2 linked regions of the Lentisphaera araneosa HTCC2155 genome follow. The protein of the gene in region 1 interacts with the protein of each later gene in a pairwise test. Links are inferred from orthologs where the notes say so. Each region holds a gene or a part of one and is shown in the gene's direction. Other genes may lie near its edges.

Region 1 (10,243 bases):
GCTTTCGACTTATTTAGCAAAGTGATTAAAGCTATTCCCCATAGAATCAAAGCAAAAAAAAGCGACTGAGAATTAACTCAGTCGCTACAATCAAGTGATAAACTCTTAGAGTTCTACACCTGGGATAGGCTCACCTTCCGGATCGTCATGCTTATTATCACCGCCACCTTCGAGAACAACTGGTTTGTAACCGCCAATTGACTTGTAGTAGATGATCATAAGGATAAAGGCAATCGCCATGATACCAGGAAGAACAGCTGCAACTTTGAGTGAACTTTGACCCGTTTTCTGGAGTTGAGCATCAAGTTTTTCGAGAGCAGCTTCATCTGTAATATATTTTTTAGCTTCAGCAACGTTAACTGAATCGTATTTTACTGAGAAGAATGATTTCTGTGTGTAGATTGCAGGAGCTTCTGCTTTTTCAACTTTTACTTCTGCAGCAACTTCAGCTTCTTTGCCTTCAGCACTCTCTTCAACTTTTACGTCAGCTTCAACTTTTGCTTCAACTTCAAGAGCTGGTAAGTTACCTGCTTTCGCTTGCTCGATAAGAGCTGGTTGTTGAGCAATAACTGTTTTAGCATTGTAGCTATCTTGAACAGCACCTAAGAATGGGAAACCGAAAATACCTACTGTCAGGAGACCCATTGCAGAAACTGTATTAAGAGTCATTGCACCACCTTTAGGGAACTGTTCAGCAACAAAACCTAAAACAGTTGGCCAGTAGAAAGTTTGACCTACAGCGTAGAAAGTAAAGGCAACAAAGATACCTGCGCCACTTACTGAAGAAAGGGCAAATAAACCAATGATTGAGAATACAGAACTTAAAAGCAAAAGTGCGGGAGGAGACATGTATTTAAGTGGTACACCTGCGAAGAAACGCAAAATCATCATGATACCAGCAGAACATACAATCGCTAACTGTGAGTACTTAGTACCGAGAACTGGCTGCATAAGAGTTTGAATCCAGCCATCTGTTGCGATTTCCGCAGTGGCGAGAGGAATCATAATCAAACAAAGAATAAAGAACAACCACTTACCTTTAGAACCAACGGCAAAACCAAATGCAGTACCACCGACGATACCAACAATAATACTGATTGTTAAGTGAGTATCACCGAAGTTAAAACCAAGTTGATTAGAGAGTTCATAGAAAAGGAAAGTAATGGCAAGACCTGCACCAAGACCACCAAATTCTTTAAGCATATCACTATTAGAAACATTGGCTTCAACACGTTCGTCAACTGGGAACTTATGGCACATTGCAAAAAGAATTGCGTAGATCGCAACAGGAATTAACATGATCCAGAAGATCCATTTTGCCGCATCCCAAGCAACAGATTCTTGAATCATGAAGTAGTAAGCTAAACCACCAATCACAATACCTGCAGGCCATGAAGCGTGAAGAATGTTGAGCATTTTAGATTTTTGCTCACGGTAAATTGAAGCACAAAGTGGGTTAATTACAGCTTCCACAACACCGTGACCTAAACCCGCAAAGAAACAGGCATACCACATGGCGTCGTATGATTTAGCCATGACAGTTAAAACAACTGAAAGTGCTTGAAGAGCGAATGCACAGAACATGGAAACTTTATAGCCGATTTTATCAACTAATAAACTGAAGAGAACCATCGTGATAGCAATCGGCCAAAGAGCTGCACCTGTTAAACCACCAACTTCGGCTAATGAAATCTCGAACTCATTTGACCATAACTTTGGGATCATTACGCGAAAAACAAAGCCCACACCTGCAGCTGTTAAAGCGAGGAAAGACGCCCAAAACAACTTCGATTTTTCGGATTCAGTTAAACCCGTCTTACATGTTACATCACTCATATAAACACTCCGTTTATTTTTATTATAAGATTTTTAAAATTCTAAGATCTGCACAAGGATCAGAAAAATTATCACCTAAAGTAAATTCAAATCATTATTTGTATTGTATGATTACGTCAATTTTTATGTCAAAACCACCACGAGCCATTGATTAAACTTATTTAGTTTTAAGCGCGCCAAGATAAACTTCTTTATTAAGCAAAGAAAGTATATTGCATATCGTTTTATAAGTATTCATTAAAAATTCATCATAAATAAAGCTTGTTCACACACAATTCCTTTTCTAATAGTCATTTAACAATTAGGTTACAGCCAACTTTGACTCAATAGGAACTGTCATGCTCAACCCTTTAGAATTCACAGTAGAAAACCTTTCCACGGAATTAAAAACTTGGTTAGATCTCGACAATCCTGAACATCAAGCCAAAATCATCAAAGCCCTATCCGCGCTATACAATGTGAATGGTGGGCGCCTGATCATCGGTTTTTGCGACGATAACTGCCGACCTGACTTAGAAAGGCGACCCGAAGGCGACGTTCGCGAAATATATTCCATTGATTTTGTCTTGCTCTTGCTTCATCGTTATTGCTCGTCAACTTTCCCCGTCACCCTAAATTTCTGGAAAAAAGACGGCCTCGAATATCCAGTCTTTAACGTTGGTTCTGGCGTCAAAAAAATTATTGGCATCAAAAAGCCTCTGATGATGGGAGATAAGATGCTGATTCAGCAAAATGTCGCTTACGTTCGAGCTTTTAAAGCCGGTAAGTTTGAAACCAAGATGGCTGAATACGACGAGATGAATTTTATGATGGAAATCTGTATCGATAATCGCGAGGCTAATATTGCCCGTTTTATGCGCCGACACTTTGATGATCTCATGCAACAATTTACGGCACTTAATCAGGTTAGTGATGACATTGATCTCTACAACCCCTTTCAAAACTTTGTCCTTAACTCCCGTCAACGCTTCCTCTATAATGCTGGACCCAAACTCAATCGAAAATTCGCTTACCTCGAAGCCTCCGTCAACCTCAACCACAAATGTATTGGCCAGAGTCTTGACGGTCGTTTCTTAGAACGTTTTTTAGGAGCCAACCGCAACCTCAGTGGCTGGCCCTTTTGGTTGGATGTCAGGCAAGAAGGCAGCACAATTGAGCCCTACGACAATTGCTTCGAGGGTTACATTTGCCGACTCTTCAAAGATGACTCTTTCCAAGAACAAAAAAGCCACTTGGATTTTTGGCGTGCGAGCCCAGAAGGCTACTTCTACCACAAGCGCGTGCTGAATTCCGACCTCTATTTTCATAAAGAACGCTGCATGGATCCCGTCAGTTTAATCACTCGAATCTGTGAGATCATTGACGCCAGCATCAACTTTGCTCGAGTGTTTTATATTCCTGATGACAAAAGCGCCAACATTAATATTGTCCTTAGTGGAATGAAAGGCCGCAAACTAGAGTCTTGGACAGATTACGTTTATCACCTCCCCCTTGGTAGCCCCTGTGAATCCGACCAAATCGACTTAGACATTTGCATACCCGTGCATACCTCACTAAAAACTGTGAGTGTCTTAATCTATAACCACATCAAGGAAGTTTTCTCTTATTTCCCCGGTGCACGTTTAGACAACAAATTGATTAACGATATCATCCAACAAATTCGCGGCCGCAATTAGTTCTCCCAAGTAATTTTATTTAGCTCCACAAAAGAAGACAAAGTTCCTTTATCTCCCTATTGGCATTTTGGCTTCTTATGATAGATTTCCCGACATTTTTTAAAATTTACAAACGAGAATAATTTATGTCTGAAATCATTAAAGATTACGACCACTTGGCCATAGAAAGTAAATGGCAAAAGTACTGGCTTGATAATAAAACTTTTAAAGTTGAAAAGGACGAAACAAAACCCAAGTTTTACGCTTTGGACATGTTCCCTTACCCCTCAGGTTCTGGTCTACACGTAGGTCACCCAGAAGGCTACACAGCTTCCGATATCATTTGCCGTTACAAACGTCAAAAAGGTTTCAACGTCCTCCACCCAATGGGTTGGGATGCTTTTGGCTTACCTGCAGAACAGTATGCTATGAAGACAGGTGTCCACCCCTCAATCACTACTGAAAAAAATGTCGACAACTTCCGTCGTCAAATCCAAGAGCTTGGTTTTTCCTATGACTGGGATCGCGAGATCAACACCACTGATGAAAAGTACTACAAATGGACACAGTGGATTTTCCTTCAGCTTTATAAAAAGGGTTTAGCTAAAATCGACAATGTCGATGTAAACTGGTGCCCTACTACTCGTACAGTTCTCGCCAACGAAGAAGTCAATAATGGCATGGACGAAAAAGGCAATGCAGTTGAGCGCAAACCTATGAAGCAATGGGTTTTCAAAATCACTGAATATGCTGAACAGCTACTTGAAGGTCTTGATGATCTCGATTGGCCTGAAGGTATTAAAGAGATGCAACGCAACTGGATTGGTAAATCTATCGGTGCTGAAGTTGACTTTGTCCTTGATGGCCATAGCGACAAAATCCGTGTATACACAACTCGTCCCGACACTTTATTTGGCGCTACTTATATGGTTCTCGCTCCCGAGCATGATTTAGTTTCTCAAATCACTACGGCAGATAAAAAAGCAGAAATCGAAGCTTACGTGACTAAAGCTCGTAATATGTCTGAACAAGATCGTTCAGAAAACAAAGAAAAGACCGGTGTTCACACAGGTGCTTACGCAATCAATCCTGTGAATGGCGAAAAGCTCCCCATCTGGATTTCTGATTATGTTCTCTCGAGCTATGGCACGGGAGCGATCATGTCCGTTCCTGCACATGATGACCGTGACTTTGAATTTGCTCAAGCTTTTGATCTTCCAATCACATGTATCATTTCGCCAAACATCAAAGAAGCCAAATACGAAGGTGTGGATGTGGAAGCGGCACTTGCTGGTAAAGCTTGCTGGACTGGCAATGGCGAACTCATTAATTCATCTAACCAAGATGGCTTAGATCTTAATGGTTTGGAAGTGAAAGACTCCAAACGCAAGGCAACTGACTGGCTCGTGAGCAAAGGCCTTGGTGAAGAAAAAACAAACTACCGTCTTCGTGACTGGATTTTCTCTCGTCAACGCTATTGGGGTGAACCCTTCCCAATTGTCCACATGGAAGATGGTTCCATCAAAACTCTTGAAAACGAACTCCCTGTACGTCTACCCGAAATGGAAAACATCCACCCTTCTGCAACTGGTGAGTCTCCTTTAGCCAACGCTACTAAATGGCTCGATTACACTTGCCCTGAAACAGGAATGAAAGGTCGTCGTGAAACAAACACCATGCCACAATGGGCAGGCTCTTGCTGGTATTACCTTCGTTATATTGACGCAGGCAATAGTGAAGCGGCTTTTGATCCCGAGATAGAAAAGTACTGGATGCCAGTGGATCTCTACATCGGTGGTGCTGAACACGCAGTTTTACACTTACTCTACGCTCGTTTCTGGCACAAGGTTCTTTTTGATCTCGGAATTGTTTCTGTTAAAGAACCTTTCCAAAAGCTTTTTAACCAAGGTATGATCCTGGCCGTTTCATACAAAAACAAAGCAGGATTCTGGGTTGGCACTGACCTTGTCGTAGACGAAAACGGCGATGCAGTACCTTCTAATATGGAACTCGATTCAACAAAGAAGTACTTCCATAAAGATACGGGTGAGGAACTCGAACAGATGGCTGGCAAAATGTCAAAATCTCTTTCTAACGTGGTTAATCCCGATGATATCGTTAAAGAATTTGGCGCTGATTCACTGCGCTTATACGAAATGTTCATGGGTGCACTCGCCGACTCTAAACTGTGGATCACTAGCAGTATCAATGGGATCAACAAATTCCTAACGCGCTGTCACAAGCTTGTCGTCGATAAAAATGGCGAACTCAATTCAAGTATTTCTGATGACGCTGAACTGAGCGAAGACTCTCGCCGTACACTTCATGCCACCATTAAGAAAGTGGGCGAAGATATCGAAAGTTTCGGTTTCAATACAGCCATTTCACAAATGATGATTTTCATTAATGAGTTCAGTAAGCTCAAAGCCATACCAAAATCGGCTATCGAAGATTTTGTAACTATCCTCTCACCCTTTGCGCCCCACCTCGCTGAAGAGCTTTGGGAGAAACTTGGACACACAGAGACCATTGCTTATGTTCAATGGCCTGAATATAAAGAAGAATTCCTCAAACTCTCTGAAGTAGAAATTCTCGTGCAAGTTCTAGGCAAACCAGTTAAGCGCATGAAGGTAGCTGCTGATGCAGATGCTAAACAGCTCGAAGAGATTGCTTTAGCTGACGATGATGTAAAATCGCGTATCGAAGGTAAAACAGTGAGAAAAATCATCGCTGTCCCCGGTCGATTAGTCAATATTGTCGCTACGTAAAACTCTATTCAGAGTTTGTCAAAAAGGTCATAAGTTCAAACTTATGACCTTTTTTCTTGCTCCTCTGTTAATATTCATGAGAAAGAAGCGTATTGTGAAAAAATATAAACGGAGTTTGTCATGAAAAAATTATTTCTTTTAAGTTTGTTTACACTCAATAGTGCTCTTTTTGGCCACGGCTTTGACGAGTGGTACCAAGAGTTGAACGAAGAACAAAAAGCCCTCGTAAGTAAAGAATTCAATAGTTCTGAGCGAACTCAATGGCATTACGTTCCCATGAAAGAACGTAAGGGCTTAGCGATTTCCGCAATGAGCCAAGAACAAAGCGATGAGATGTTTCATATTATGGCACACGTTTTTTCCAAACAAGGAATCAACAAAGTTAAAGCCGTTATTGAAATGGAAAAAATCCTAAGAGAAGTTGAAGGCGATCACCGCGATCCAAAAAAATTCTACTTCACGCTCTTTGGAAAAATGAATCAAGGAAAATGGGGCTTTAGCTTTGAAGGTCATCATATCTCTGTGAACTTCACTTTTAATGATAAAGAACTCATTAGTGGCACCCCCCTCTTCTTTGGTGCGAATCCCGCAAAAATATTCAAGAACTCAAGTTCTACTCTTAAAGAAGGTGAACGCCCCCTCGCGTTTGCGGAAGACGCAGCTTTTGACTTAGTTAAGTCTTTTGACTCTAAACAAAAAGCTTTAGCGCACAAAGAAAAAGTTCAAATGCGCGACATGAAAGAAGGTAAGAAAGCTTTTCCAGGCGAATACGATAAGGACGGAATTAAGTGGCCCCAACTCAAGGCTTCTCAGCAGCAAGCTTTAATGACACTCATTAACCAAGCTTATATTAATGACCTCAATGAGCATTATGCTTCTCAAGTCATGAAAGAAATTGAGCAAGACAAAAATAATATACGCTTTACTTATTACGGGGGAACTAACTTGCAGGAGCCTCACCACTATCAAATTATTGGTAGCGATATAGTTCTTCTCTTGTTCAATACGCAAAATGGAACTCAAAAGACTCCCGTTAATCACGTTCACCAAATTTGGCGTAGTCGTAAATCTGATTTTGGTGGTAAGTAGACTACTTAAAGTCTTTATTCAAAATCAATTTTGCCGCAGATTGCCTTAGGCCATAGACCATGGCATTCTGCTCGTATTTTTTCGTTAACAGCAAGGCTTGTTCCAAAGTTATATTGAGGATAAAAAAACTATCTTCAATTGGCCAATCGGTATCTCGCCCCTTTCCTAGAGCAAAGTGATATTTGTAAGCTTTTAGGTCCGCTGATAAAGCTTCATTTCTCTTTTGGTTCTCTTCTTTTGACAAAAGTTTTGAGTAAGGGTTATGAGCGGTAATCAATGCCCACGATTCAACTTTGCGGCTATCGCAAAAGCTCAAGAGGTCCTCACCACATTGATCGATTTTGATACATAAATCGAATTCGGGAACCAAGTAATCCGTCTCTTTATAAGCCTGTATTAAATCATCCATTAATACAGCTTTTCTTTGAGTTCTTTAATTTTATCTCTTAATTCAGCGGCGCGTTCAAATTCCAAAGCTTCTGCAGCCTTAATCATTTCATTCTTTAAATCACGTAAAAGCTCTTCACTAATATCTTCTTCACGGAGCTCGAGGATAGACTCTTTTTTATTTTTACGCTTACCGGGAACGCTACTGCCTCCTGAGAATAAACTTTCCTGCTCTTTACGAATAATTGTTTGAGGAGTTATGCCATGCTCCTCATTATATTGCATTTGCTTCTCACGTCTCTTGCCCGTTTCATCGAGAAAACGTCGCATACTCCCAGTCATTGTATCGGCATAAAGAATACAAGAACCATTGGCATTTCGAGCGGCACGGCCAGCGATCTGCAAAAGAGCCGTAGTCGAACGTAAAAAACCTTCTTTGTCTGCATCGAGAACGGCTACTAAAGAAACCTCAGGTAAGTCCATACCTTCTCGCAGTAGATTAATACCAATTACCACATCAATCTCTCCCGAACGAAGTTCCCGCAAGATTTCAATTCTTTCAATTGTGTCAATCCCCGAGTGAATATAGGTACATTTAACTCCTAGATCCTGTAAATAATCACTTAGATCTTCTGAAGTCTTCTTGGTCAAACAAGTCACAATAACGCGCTCATTCTTTTTCGAGCGATCCCTTATTTCGGCAAGCAAATCATCCACTTGCCCTTTAAGAGGACGAATTTCTACGACTGGATCCACTAAGCCCGTAGGACGTACAACTAACTCAACGACATCCGAACTCTTATCAATTTCATAATTTGCGGGAGTCGCAGAAACAAAAACTGTCTGTCCCATTTTTGCCTCAAATTCCTCAAATTTCATCGGACGGTTATCCAATGCGGAAGGTAAACGAAAGCCGTGTTCAACGAGGCTTGATTTACGACTTTTATCGCCGTTATACATCGCTCTAAATTGTGGGATGGTGACGTGACTCTCATCGACAATAGTTAAATAATCATCGGGGAAAAAATCGATCAATGTAAAAGGGCGTGAACCAATCGGCCGTCCCGTGACGTAACGTGAGTAGTTCTCAATACCTTGGCAATAACCAAGCTCAGCAACCATTTCCATATCGTAATTGGTGCGTTGGTAAATTCGTTGTGCTTCAACCAATTTGCCCTCATTCTCAAATTTCGACACTTGATCATCGAGCTCTTCAAGAACTTGTGGCACCATCTTCTCTAAGCGATCTTTCGATGTGGCAAAGTGTGATGCAGGGAAAATAAGTGTATGTGACATGCCTTCTAAGACATTGTGATTCAATTCATCTCGTAAACTGATCTCATCTATTTCGTCACCAAAAAACTCTATCCGAATATAATCGTCTTTGTATGAAGGAAAAATATTGACCACATCACCGCTGACCGAAAATTCACCGCGACTCGGAGCCGTATCATTGCGTTCATAGCGGCTCTCAATTAATAAGTGTATGAGTTCGTCGCGATCCATTTCATCTCCCACAGCAAGCTTCACACTCATGCGCGTTAGCATTTCTGGATCACCTAAGCCATAGATACAAGACACAGAGGCAATCACTATCACATCCCTTCGCTCGAGTAAGGAACAGGTAGCGGAAAGACGGAATTTCTCAATTTCATCATTTACGGAACTATCTTTGGCAATATAAGTATCCGTTTGCGGGATATAGGCTTCGGGTTGGTAATAATCAAAGTAAGAGACAAAATACTCAACTCGATTCTTTGGAAAGAAATGCTTAAACTCACTAAAGAGCTGTGCCGCTAAAGTTTTATTTTGAGCCAGTATCAAAACGGGGCGCCCAGCCTGTTCTACGATGTTGGCCACAGTAAAAGTCTTACCCGAACCAGTAACACCAAGGAGCGTTTGAAACTGCTGACTAGACTCAAGTCCCGAGAGCAATTTCTTTATGGCTTCAGGTTGATCCCCTGCGGGTTCAAAATCTGACTTTAACTGATAGGGAACTTCCATATTACTTTTTAAAGCTTCTCCACATCCAGTACACAATCAAGTAATCCACACCAGTGAAGCACTTATTCCCTGTGGAATTAAAATTGCCATCTAAGCGCAATTGATTATGCTTCCACTCTATAGACTTGTATGGGCGTGCATAAACGGGAACAAACTCAGTAGCTTCCTCTCTAGCTTCTAACTTAACGTATGACCCCATTTTGCTCGCCGTATCTAGTGAACCTAAGGTGGGGTATTGACGTAAATCCAAGGGGAATGTTTCAAGGTTCTGCATCACTATCACATCGACTTCGTCAAGATCATAAACACCAATACCATGGCCCACTAATTTGGAAAAAGGATTGTTTTGATTGCTATAAAACTTCTCAAGATTCTCAAAGCTTTTTTTGTAAAAATCTGATTTTGATGCCGTGAAGCCATTATAGATCTTCAAGTAATTTAACCACGAACTCGAGTGTGTCGGAAACTCTAAATTAAAACTTCTGTAAGCTTGTCTTTGTACAA
Region 2 (10,002 bases), on another replicon or contig:
AGGCGACATGGCGACTAAGAGATCGAAGGCTTGACCTTGAGAAATTTCTAATTCCGATGCAATTTGAGCCACAATCAAATGGATGAATTCGCTCGTTCGAATTGAAATCATGTTGTTGAAGAGCTCGGGGTCTTGTTTTAAAGCGTAACTGAGGAAAATGAGGACTTCCTGGTGAATGAGTTCTTCACGAGTGTCGTCCCCGCAAGATTCTTTGATTTTTTGAATAATTTCTTGGTTGTTGGTCGATTGCTGAATCAGACCATTTTTGTTGTAGGATCGACCTACAATGACGACTTTACGGCGTACAATGAGCTCGGTCACGGCATCATCGAGACCAAAATGTGATTTGCTTAAGATTCCCGCAATACTACGCACAATGGACCATTTGCGAAGTTCGCCAGCATCTTGATAAACTTCCTCAAGGAGGACTTCGAGCGCAAGCGATTTATCGTATTTACTCAAGTAACAAGAATAAGAAAGGGGGTGTTTTTTCGCTAGATGAACTAATATCTTGGCTTGTCGATAAAGGTTACGGCTCAAACAAAGTTCATCTAAGAGTTCATCTTCATGTGGGTCCTGTGCCAAGCGCTCCATAATATTTTGTGACAGCTCAACAGTTTCTTCGGGACTATTATTGAGGAAGAAAGTCGGTTTAACTTTTGAATTTAAAGTTGGGCAGTAGGAAGGAAGGTCGGGGACATTTACAATTGATTTAATACTGGTGTTTTGGATCGCTTCATTAAAATTTGTAGCTTTAGCAAAATCTATTTGTCCAGAGTTTAAATCGCGTAAGAATTCGAAGAGCTCAGAGGAGTTCTCATTATCAAGCATGTTTTGTCGAACGAGTAGCGCTTGAATGGCGTGACCTTCGTCGGTCCAGTGACGACTAATATAAGAGAATTCTGATTTTATTTCTTCGATCAAGATACGGTTGTCTAATTCGAGATAAAAATCTTGGTAATTCTGACATTGAGGCAGAAATAAGGCCGGTTTACCATTGATATGATAAAGTCGCGAAGTAGCCATGGCACGTAAGCGGCGTTTGGGGCGACCACTAAGTCCGAGCTTATCGTTGGCACCCATTTTGTGGAGGACCTGTGCAAGTTCATTTGGGTACATGATCTTGGTTGGCTCAATTTCGTCTAAAGTTTGGCTGGGGATTCCCTTTTCCTGTAGTTGATCTTTGACTGACTGAGAAACGGCAATCACACAGACCTGAACATCTTTGGGCTTTTGTGTATCACAATTTTCATGTCGATTTAATGGATCTAAATCACTAAGACTTAAAAGATCTTCTTTAATCATTCGGCCGAGCAAGAAAAGACTTTGAGCCCAAATGAGTGGCAAGTTATTATTCGCCACGCGTTCTTGTGAGTGAGGTGCAGCTTTTTCAGCTTCAACGGCATCAAAGGGCACAAAGAAGAGTTCAGGAAGGAGCTGTAAGCCATCTTTTTCGACTAATAAGCCTTCGAGTTTTTCTTGGTAATTATGGGCTTCAGTCTGATCATTTCGGAAGAGTGCATCGAGCATTAAGTAAGTGAAGAATAGGGGCCACTCCGACTCAATATCTTTAAAGTTCTTGAGTTCACTCGTTTCGTAATGAAGGCGGTGCTCATCTTCCATGACAGTTTGGTGACCATCGAGTAGGAAGCGTTTGCAACCATAACGACCACCAAGTTTTTCAATGATTTCAGTACGAGTACGGTCGCGAAGTTCACGATCTTCGATGGCAAAAGCAGGGTAACCAATAATACTTAGGACTGCGGCATCCACTTCTTTAGAGTAGGACTCGCGTGGAAGAAGGGCTTGCAGTGTGCTACGTGAACGAGCAATCTCGTCTCCCATTACGTGGATTAAAGATGATTGGTCACCATCTTCGCCAAAGAGATTCATTTCATCCATAGCTTCGAGGGCAGCTTTCGCCATACCTACAGAGCTGGCGTTGACTTCTGCCATGCCATTATTGATTTTGTGACCTCGTTCCCAAATGCCAAAGTCAGGTGTGCGATAAGCGCGACCAATGTAGTGAACAAGGTTTTGAACAAAGTCGACTTCATCGTGACTGAAAATGATTCTGAGCCCCGATTTGGTCATCTGGGCAATCATCAATAAAAAGATTGACGTTGCATCAAGTTGTAAATGCCCCCATTGATCATCACCAACTACGGTTTGGCCACTCTGAGTATCGTATTTTGCGTGAAGCGCATCGAGTGGGTCTTGGCTATGTTTAAATTTTTCGACTTTATGTGACTGACGAATCATGGCCTGTAGAAGACCGCGCATGAGCTTGACGACTGATTGCTCAAGCGAATAGGCACGAGATTTGTCGATATTAGATTTGCGGTAAGCCATGGCCAAACCCCAAACGGCTTGGATAGTGTAGACATTATCTCTTACCCAAGCGTCGGTATAATCCCCGTGTTCATTAATGTCGGTACTAGCAGGGAAGAGGCCAGTTAGAGGGTCTTGGCGGACTAAAATTGTTTGGTAGACTTCTTGGTAGAATTTGTCGAGAGTTTCTTCGGTGTTTTGTTGACTCATGATTCGCAGTGGGTTATTAACTAAAATTATTTTATCAATGATAGATGAGGTTTGTGTTTTGGGTATGAATATTTTACAAAAATAAAAGCTTTTTTTGAAGCTTGTGTTCAAGCCTGCTCGATAGAAAAAAAGATGACGAATTTCTTTACAAAATTCGTCATTAGAAAAAAGCTATGAATTAATATTAATCGTAGAGATCAGGGAAGAACTTCTTCATGAAATTTTCTAGAGAAACAATTGTGGGGCCATAGCCGTCTTTGTAGATGAAGTACTCAAGTGCTGTACACATCTCGTCGGCAGTTTGGAAACGATCACAGGGTTCAACTTGAATGGAACGGAAGAGGATATTTTCGAGTTCAGGTGGTAGATCGTCGGGGAGGGCATCCATATTAACTGCGCCTGCACAAGCTAATTCAAAAAGTTCAGATTCATTTTCGGCATCGCGACTAAAGTTACCCGAGAGTAGCTCAAAGAGAACCATGCCTAAAGCATAAATGTCGACGCGTTTATCTACTTGTTCTTTACGTGCTTGCTCGGGAGCCATGTAAACCAGCTTACCCATAAGGCATTGATCGTTACTGGTGATGGAATTGGAGAGAGCTTTGGCAATACCGAAATCAGTGAGCTTTGGCAAGCCCTCTTTAGTTACCAAAATATTGTTGGGGCAAATGTCGCGGTGAACAATACCTAAGTTGTTTTTCTCATTGTCACAACGGTTGTGGGCATAAGCTAATCCACGAGCAATACGACTTGCAATGAAGACTGCGAGTGGGTAAGGCAATGCGAGATTGTCTTCGCGCAAGCGGTCAATCATATCGTGTAGGCCAATGCCTTCGACAAGTTCCATTACAATAAAGTGTCCGAAAGGAGCGCGTTCGAGTTGATAAATTTGCACAATGTTTTCGTGAACCAAGTTGGAGACCAATTTCGCCTCTGAAATAAACATATCAATAAAGCGTTGGTCTGCATCCATTTCTGCGAGAAGTGTTTTGATCGCCACTTTTTTCGAAAAGCCTTCCGCACCGAGTATATCTGCTTCGTAAACTTCTCCCATACCGCCAGCAGCAATGAGTTTTAAAATCTTGTAATTAGTACTCGACTTCAAAACTTTTGGCATTTTTTTATTCATAATGACGCTTCCTTTTAACCCATTTTCAGTAGATAAGTGTAGTTAAAATCTAATCCCTCTGTAAGTACTAAATGCAGTCAAAGTATAGAATGCTCACACTATTCATAAAAATTTAACGATTATTCTAAGTTTTTTATCAATTGCTAACATTTTCATAAAAATTAGCTCGGTGTAGTATAGGATTAAAGAAAATTAAGGACCCTACAAACTATGGATATCGACGCTCTCAAAGCAAAATTGGATCAAGCAAATCAACTCTATCGAACGGGGGGAGAGAGTCCTTTAAGTGATGCAGAGTACGATTACTTATTAGAGCAAGTGAACGATCAAAAATTTCGCGATAAAGTGGGCTACGAAATCGAAAAAAATAAAGTCGAATTAGCTGTGCCCATGGGCAGTTTAAATAAGATTAAAACTCAGGCCGAAGTTTTTGATTGGAGTAAATCCAAAAGCATTCCCTTAGATACTGAGATTTGTGTGACTCCAAAATATGATGGGCTATCACTTCTGGTATATTTTGTCGATGGAATTTATAAAGGCGCTTACACCCGCGGGGACGGCATGTTCGGTCAAGATGTGGGTGAACACTTCACAGTGAACCCTTTGTGTGATTTGCGACTTCCGCAAGATTTCACAGGTTACCTCATCGGCGAATGTATTATGGACGAAGCGAAATTTCAGACGAAGTATAGCGAAAAGTTTAAGAATCCTCGCAATATGGTGGCAGGACTTTTAAGCCGTAAGACTCTGAGTCGAGAATTGGCGGATGTCTGCTATGTGGCGTATGGAGTGCGGAGTGCGCAAATGGCGCATAAACAAGATCAGGTTGAATTCTGTAATCGTTATATTAATGCTCAATGGAAGTACAAAGTTCTTTGCCCTCTGTATAAACTAGAAGATTTAAAAGATGCGGAATTACAAAAAGTTTATGATTCAGAAACTCGTTTTCAATGTGATGGTTTAGTACTCGAAATTAATGATAGCGACTTATTCCACCAAATAGGTAAAGAAACCAACTCTCTTAATCCTGGTGCCGCTCGTGCTTGGAAGCCCGAGAGCGACGACTCATTGCCTTCCATTGTAAAAGAGGTGGTTTGGCAAATATCAAAAAATGGTGCAGCTAAACCAGTGATTCGCATTGAGCCGATCGACTTAGCAGGGGTGACGATTTCTAATGTTACCGGGATTAATGCACGTTTCATAGAAGATAGTGGCATTGCGAAAGGCGCAACAGTTACAATTATACGTTCAGGCGATGTGATTCCTAAAGTAATCGGTGTGCCCAATGCAATTGAAAATGTTGATTTGCCTAAGCAATGTCCCAGTTGTGAATCGGAATTAGTCTGGAATGAAAATCGCGTTGATATAGTTTGTGAAAACAAGCTCTGTCCAGCGACGAATAAGGCTGCACTAATTGATTTCTTTTCGACACTTAAAGCAGATGAAGTCGGAGAAGGGATTATCACTTCCTTGTGGGATGCCGGTTACCAGAGTGTGAAAAACCTGCTTAATTTAACAATGGAAGACCTGCTCAAACTCGAAGGGTTTAAGCAGCGTAAAGCTAAAAAAGTCCTTGATTCGATTAAGATTTCAGTTGTTGACGTTCCCTTGCCACGCTTGCAACATGCGAGCAATTTATTTAAGGGGCTAGGAGAAAAGAAACTCGAACTCTTACAGAAATATGATCAAGCTGGGATTAAGCCGAGTTTTGAAGAATTACTTGAGGTTGACGGCTATTCAGAAATTAGCGCCAAATCCTACTTAGATTCGATTGATGCTTACTGGGAGTTTGCAGCTGAATTACCTGGGCTCAAGTACAAAAAAGTTCTCGTTAATGAGGGTGGTATGTTTGCGGGGCAAACCTTGGTGTTTACTGGCTTTCGTTCACCTGAGCTAGAAGAACAAGTGAAAACTGAAGGTGGCAAGATCGGTAGTTCAGTGAGTAAAAAAACTTCTGTACTCGTGGTGAAAGCCAAGGGTTCGGGTTCTTCAAAAGAGAAAAAAGCCATAGACCTAGGTGTAGAAGTTTGGGGACGCGATGATTTAGAGAATAAACTCAATTCCGCGGAAGATGAGCCAGAAGAAATGATCGGCATCGAAGCTCCCTCAGATCCAGAAGAACAAGGTGAGCTCATTCAACCAGATTTGTTTTAGACAAGTTTTCTAGAGGAGGAGAGGTGAGATGAAGGGATTTCCTAAATTAGAGTTTCGTTTTACATGGCGACCATATCAGCAACGGGTTCTTGACGCTTTAGAAGAGCACCTTGATGACAAAAAACTGCATATTGTGGCAGCTCCTGGTGCAGGTAAAACAACTTTGGGAATTGAAGTTTTTAGAAAGTTGGAAAAAAACGCTTTAGTTCTTTCTCCAACGCGAATTATTAGAGATCAATGGCTTAATCGACTAGAAGATTTCTGTGACTTTTCTATGGATCTACCTTGGCTGAGTCGTTCACTTGATGAATTGGCGAGCTTTAATTCCGTAACTTACCAAGCTCTCTACAGTAAGCTGCGAGGTGCAGGAGAAGAAGGTTCAGAAGTCGATGGAGCAATAAAACTCACAGAAACTGCTGTAAAGGATTTTGTTGATTTATTAGAGAAACATAAAATTGGCGCTCTTATTTTGGATGAGGCACATCATTTAAGATCTGAGTGGTACAAAGTTCTTGATGAGCTTATGCAACTTAAAGAAGATCTGACAATTGTGTCTTTGACGGCAACGCCTCCTTACGATTCAAAGGGACATGAATGGATAAGGTATGAATCGCTTTGCGGAACCATAGATGAAGAAATCTCGATTCCTGAATTAGTGAAAGCGGGTACGCTATGTCCTCATCAGGATTTTGTTTGGGCATGTGATGCGACCGAGAGTGAGAGTGAAAAGATTCAAGCCTACGACAAATGCGTGGAAGACTTGTGCAAAAGTTTATACGACGATAGTCAATTTGAAGCCTTACTTAAAAACCATCAAATGTTTCATGATCTAGCTGATTGGGAGGGGCTTTTTCGAGTGCCAGAAGAATTGATCGCTATCCTCGTTTTTTTGAATTCTAAAGGACAAGCCATAGATCAAGAATTTTTGCTAGCCTTGGATTTAAAACAAGAATTCATACCTAAGTTAGGGAGGAAGTGGTGGCAAGTGTTGATCCATACACTGCTTTTTTCAAAATATATAAAAGAGAGTTCCCATTTAGATCAGTATAGATCTGAATTAAAGCGTTTATTACGCTCGCACCGACTTTTACAAAGGAATACATTATTCATTGAATTTTCTCAAGACTTAAAGCGTTCATTATCATTAAGTTCCGCAAAAGTAGAAGGGGTTCGTCGCATTCATGAAATTGAATTTAATAAACGAGGGAATGACTTGAGGCAAGTTATCCTCTGTGACTTTATTAGAGATGAGGAATTAGCGAATGGAGAAAAGTTCGCTGAACCCTGTTTGGGGGTGGTGCCCCTGTTTAAGGACTTACTAAGTAGCAGCCCTTGCCCGAATGAATTGGCTTTAATCTGTGGACGTTTGAACTTAGTCCACATGACAAAAATGGATTTTCTCAAAGATAAGTTTTCTCTTGGCGAGGGTGATTATCAAAAAAGTAGCTTAGCAGCTGATTTCTTTGAGCTCACAACAAATCTACAAACAATAAGTAAAATCTACACCCATTTATTAATGATGGGACAGATTAAAGTTTTGATTGGAACACGCTCTTTATTGGGGGAAGGTTGGGATGCACCAGTGGTGAATTCACTTGTTTTAGCCAGTACGGTGGGTTCGTTTATGCAAACTAATCAAATGCGAGGTCGAGCCATAAGGCGCGATTTAAAAGCTCCTAATAAAATCAGTTCTATTTGGCACCTAGTGGCGATTAACCCAAAATCTTATTCTGGTTGGAGTGATTTTTTCGATTTAAAGGAGCGCTTTAAAACATTTCCAGGTTTAAATAGTAAGGAACTCAAAATTGAGACTGGCTTTGGCAGGTTAAACGCTTTTACGCTCAATCATGCGACGGGTCTTAAAGAATCATGGAATTTAAAGCTTAGTAACCGCAAGATGGTTCAGGCGCTAGAAAATATTGAAGGTGAAGCTGAACGTTGGAAGAAAGCCTTGGATACGCACGAAGCTGCACGAGTGGTGCCATCACTCCGTTTTACTCAAGTTCCTAAAATAAGGACATATCATTTACGCTATAGTTTTGCTTATTTATTGACTCAAATAAGTGCAGCTTTTTGGGCATTATACGAAAGTCGCATGCTATTGGAACGAGAGTTGGGTTTCAAGGGCTTTATAGCTTTTGTTGTTATCGGAGCACTCTTGTGGAAACTTCCTCAAACTTGGAAAATATTGAAGGTTCTTTTTTATCATCTACCCGTTGATGGTTCCTTAAAATCAATTGGAAAAGCTTTAGCTGAAGCTTTAAGTAAAGAAAGCTTTATAAAAACACCAAGTCAAGATCAAGTTATTAGCGTCAATAAGAGACCTGATGGGAGTTTTACGATGGCTTTAAAAGGCGTCAGTTTCTATGAGTCTTCCTTATTTGCCGATGCCTTAAATGAAATTTTTTCTTGTGTTGATAATCCTAGGTATCTCATATCTAGAAAAGAAAAGTTCTTATTTTTTAATCGAGTTGATTATCATACGGTTCCATTGAAGTTAGCAACAAGAAAAAACCTAGCAACCAGCTTTTTGGAGAGTTGGGAGAAATATCTCGGCACAAGTGAGTTGATTTATACTCGTACTTCCGAGGGACAAAGAAGCCTCTTGAAAGCCAAGACCAAAACTTTCTCATCCAACTTTAGCGAAGAAGTTGAGCGCCAAGACTTGTGGCAATGACTTAGCTAGAGGCGATCATTTTTTCTCGTAAAGTTCTGTGTAAGATAGGACGGCGTTGGCACCGCTGTTTTTCTGGATTTCGAGTTTGATTTGATTATTTTTGATGTGTTCTGATTTTATGTAAAGATCTTTGATGATGAGCTGATTTTTAGGTAGATCAAAGTTTTGCTCAATAGTGTGGCCATTGATCAATACGTTTATGTTGCGATTACCCCCAGGCGAAACAAGATGAAGGGTGAGCTTATGAGCTTTACTTTGGTCAAGTTTATCGTAGGTGATACTGAGTGATTTAGGATCAAAAATCATCAGGAAGTCATGATCTTTGACTCTGGGGTCTTTCACAAAGTGTTTGGGGCAGGTGTAATTTTCAAATGAGCTATTTATTAGAGTATTGGATTGCTTTGTGCCAAAATCATCTTTTCGTAATAATGACCAGTCAGCAGTAATGACTGTGTTTTTAATTGGGTTTACCGCTTTATTAGGAGCGGGGCTCGCCAATGGTTTAACGGGAGCTAAGCGTGGTAGCTTCATATAATTTATATTAAGTTGAGGCTTACTTTCCTTTAAAGTCTTGACTTCAGCTTGGCGTACTTGAGTCATGGAAAGGTTGAGAGTTCTTAAGGCTGCGAAGTCCGTAAACATTTTTGCATCACTGATTTTAGTCTTATAAAGATTAATTTTTTCTAAATTTGGCAAATGGCTAATGGACTGAATAGCTTCATTTGAAATATTAGATGAACTTAGATTGATTTCAGTAAGGTTGTTGGCTTCATGTAAAAATTTTAAGTCAGTTATTTCTCCATCAATATGACTTAAATCGAGATCAGAAATGTAAGGAGCTGCTTTGCTTAAAAGGACTTTTAAATTTTCGCTGAGATTTAATGTTCTTAAGTTGGCGCGCAATAAAGCTCCTTGATCACTTACTCGTGTGATAATAGCTCCAGTTTTGCTAAGTTCGCTAAGCAGTTCCTCTGGGGCAGGTTTGGCCTTATCCACGAGGATAGCATAGCGGGATTGTTCTTTGGGAACGTAGACAAAGTTTGCGAAGTCCGCACCTTGTTCAATCCATTTATAGATGAGTTGAGCCTCTGAAGTACTTAGGTGGCGGCCTTTGGGAGGCATGATTTCGTCTTCGTCATCAGTTACTGTAAGCGAATAGAGTAAGCTGTCCTTGGGTTTGCCAGCTTCGATTGCTTCCTTGACGGAATCAATTTTGGTGAGATCGAGGCCACCTTTTTTCATGATACGACCTTTGCGACGCAAGTCAGGACCCCCGTGGCATTTGATGCAATTTTGTTCAAAGAGGGGGATGAGGTCATCGCCATAAGTGAGCTTGCGATTGGAATGTTCGCTACTGGCAAAAAGAGATGAACTGATACCGAGAATGAGTGAGGTAAAAAGTAAATTCTTCATGATTAAGCCAAAATTTTATGGATGACGCGACCAAAGATATCGGTGAGACGGAAGTCCCGTCCTTGGAAGGGGTAGGTGAGTCGCTCGT

What was found.
Region 2: the proteins of leuS (region 1) and LNTAR_RS16440 interact in binary tests that used the Escherichia coli proteins (3 or more experiments, as listed by UniProt). The link is inferred for Lentisphaera araneosa HTCC2155 from one-to-one orthologs.

Annotation. Positions count from the first base shown.
Region 1 is NZ_ABCK01000014.1:27,246-37,488, forward strand. The notes cover bases 3,247-6,459. They hold leuS (leucine--tRNA ligase), read left to right. Parts: upstream 3,247-3,637; coding sequence 3,638-6,259; downstream 6,260-6,459. Other genes in these bases: LNTAR_RS14390 (hypothetical protein), read left to right, coding at 3,247-3,512; LNTAR_RS14400 (DUF3500 domain-containing protein), read left to right, coding at 6,380-6,459. Also shown: LNTAR_RS14385 (MFS transporter), read right to left, coding at 106-1,836; more of LNTAR_RS14390, read left to right, coding at 2,175-3,246; more of LNTAR_RS14400, read left to right, coding at 6,460-7,348; LNTAR_RS14405 (DUF3293 domain-containing protein), read right to left, coding at 7,350-7,757; excinuclease ABC subunit UvrB, read right to left, coding at 7,757-9,739; LNTAR_RS14415 (hypothetical protein), read right to left, coding at 9,741-10,243.
Region 2 is NZ_ABCK01000017.1:70,668-80,669, forward strand. The notes cover bases 3,381-6,352. They hold LNTAR_RS16440 (BRCT domain-containing protein), read left to right. Parts: upstream 3,381-3,880; coding sequence 3,881-5,824; downstream 5,825-6,352. Other genes in these bases: LNTAR_RS16435 (serine/threonine protein kinase), read right to left, coding at 3,381-3,670; LNTAR_RS16445 (DEAD/DEAH box helicase family protein), read left to right, coding at 5,853-6,352. Also shown: LNTAR_RS16430 (phosphorylase b kinase regulatory subunit alpha/beta), read right to left, coding at 1-2,541; more of LNTAR_RS16435, read right to left, coding at 2,726-3,380; more of LNTAR_RS16445, read left to right, coding at 6,353-8,501; LNTAR_RS16450 (c-type cytochrome domain-containing protein), read right to left, coding at 8,517-9,914; LNTAR_RS16455 (DUF1501 domain-containing protein), read right to left, coding at 9,917-10,002. UniProt on the Escherichia coli protein: DNA ligase that catalyzes the formation of phosphodiester linkages between 5'-phosphoryl and 3'-hydroxyl groups in double-stranded DNA using NAD as a coenzyme and as the energy source for the reaction.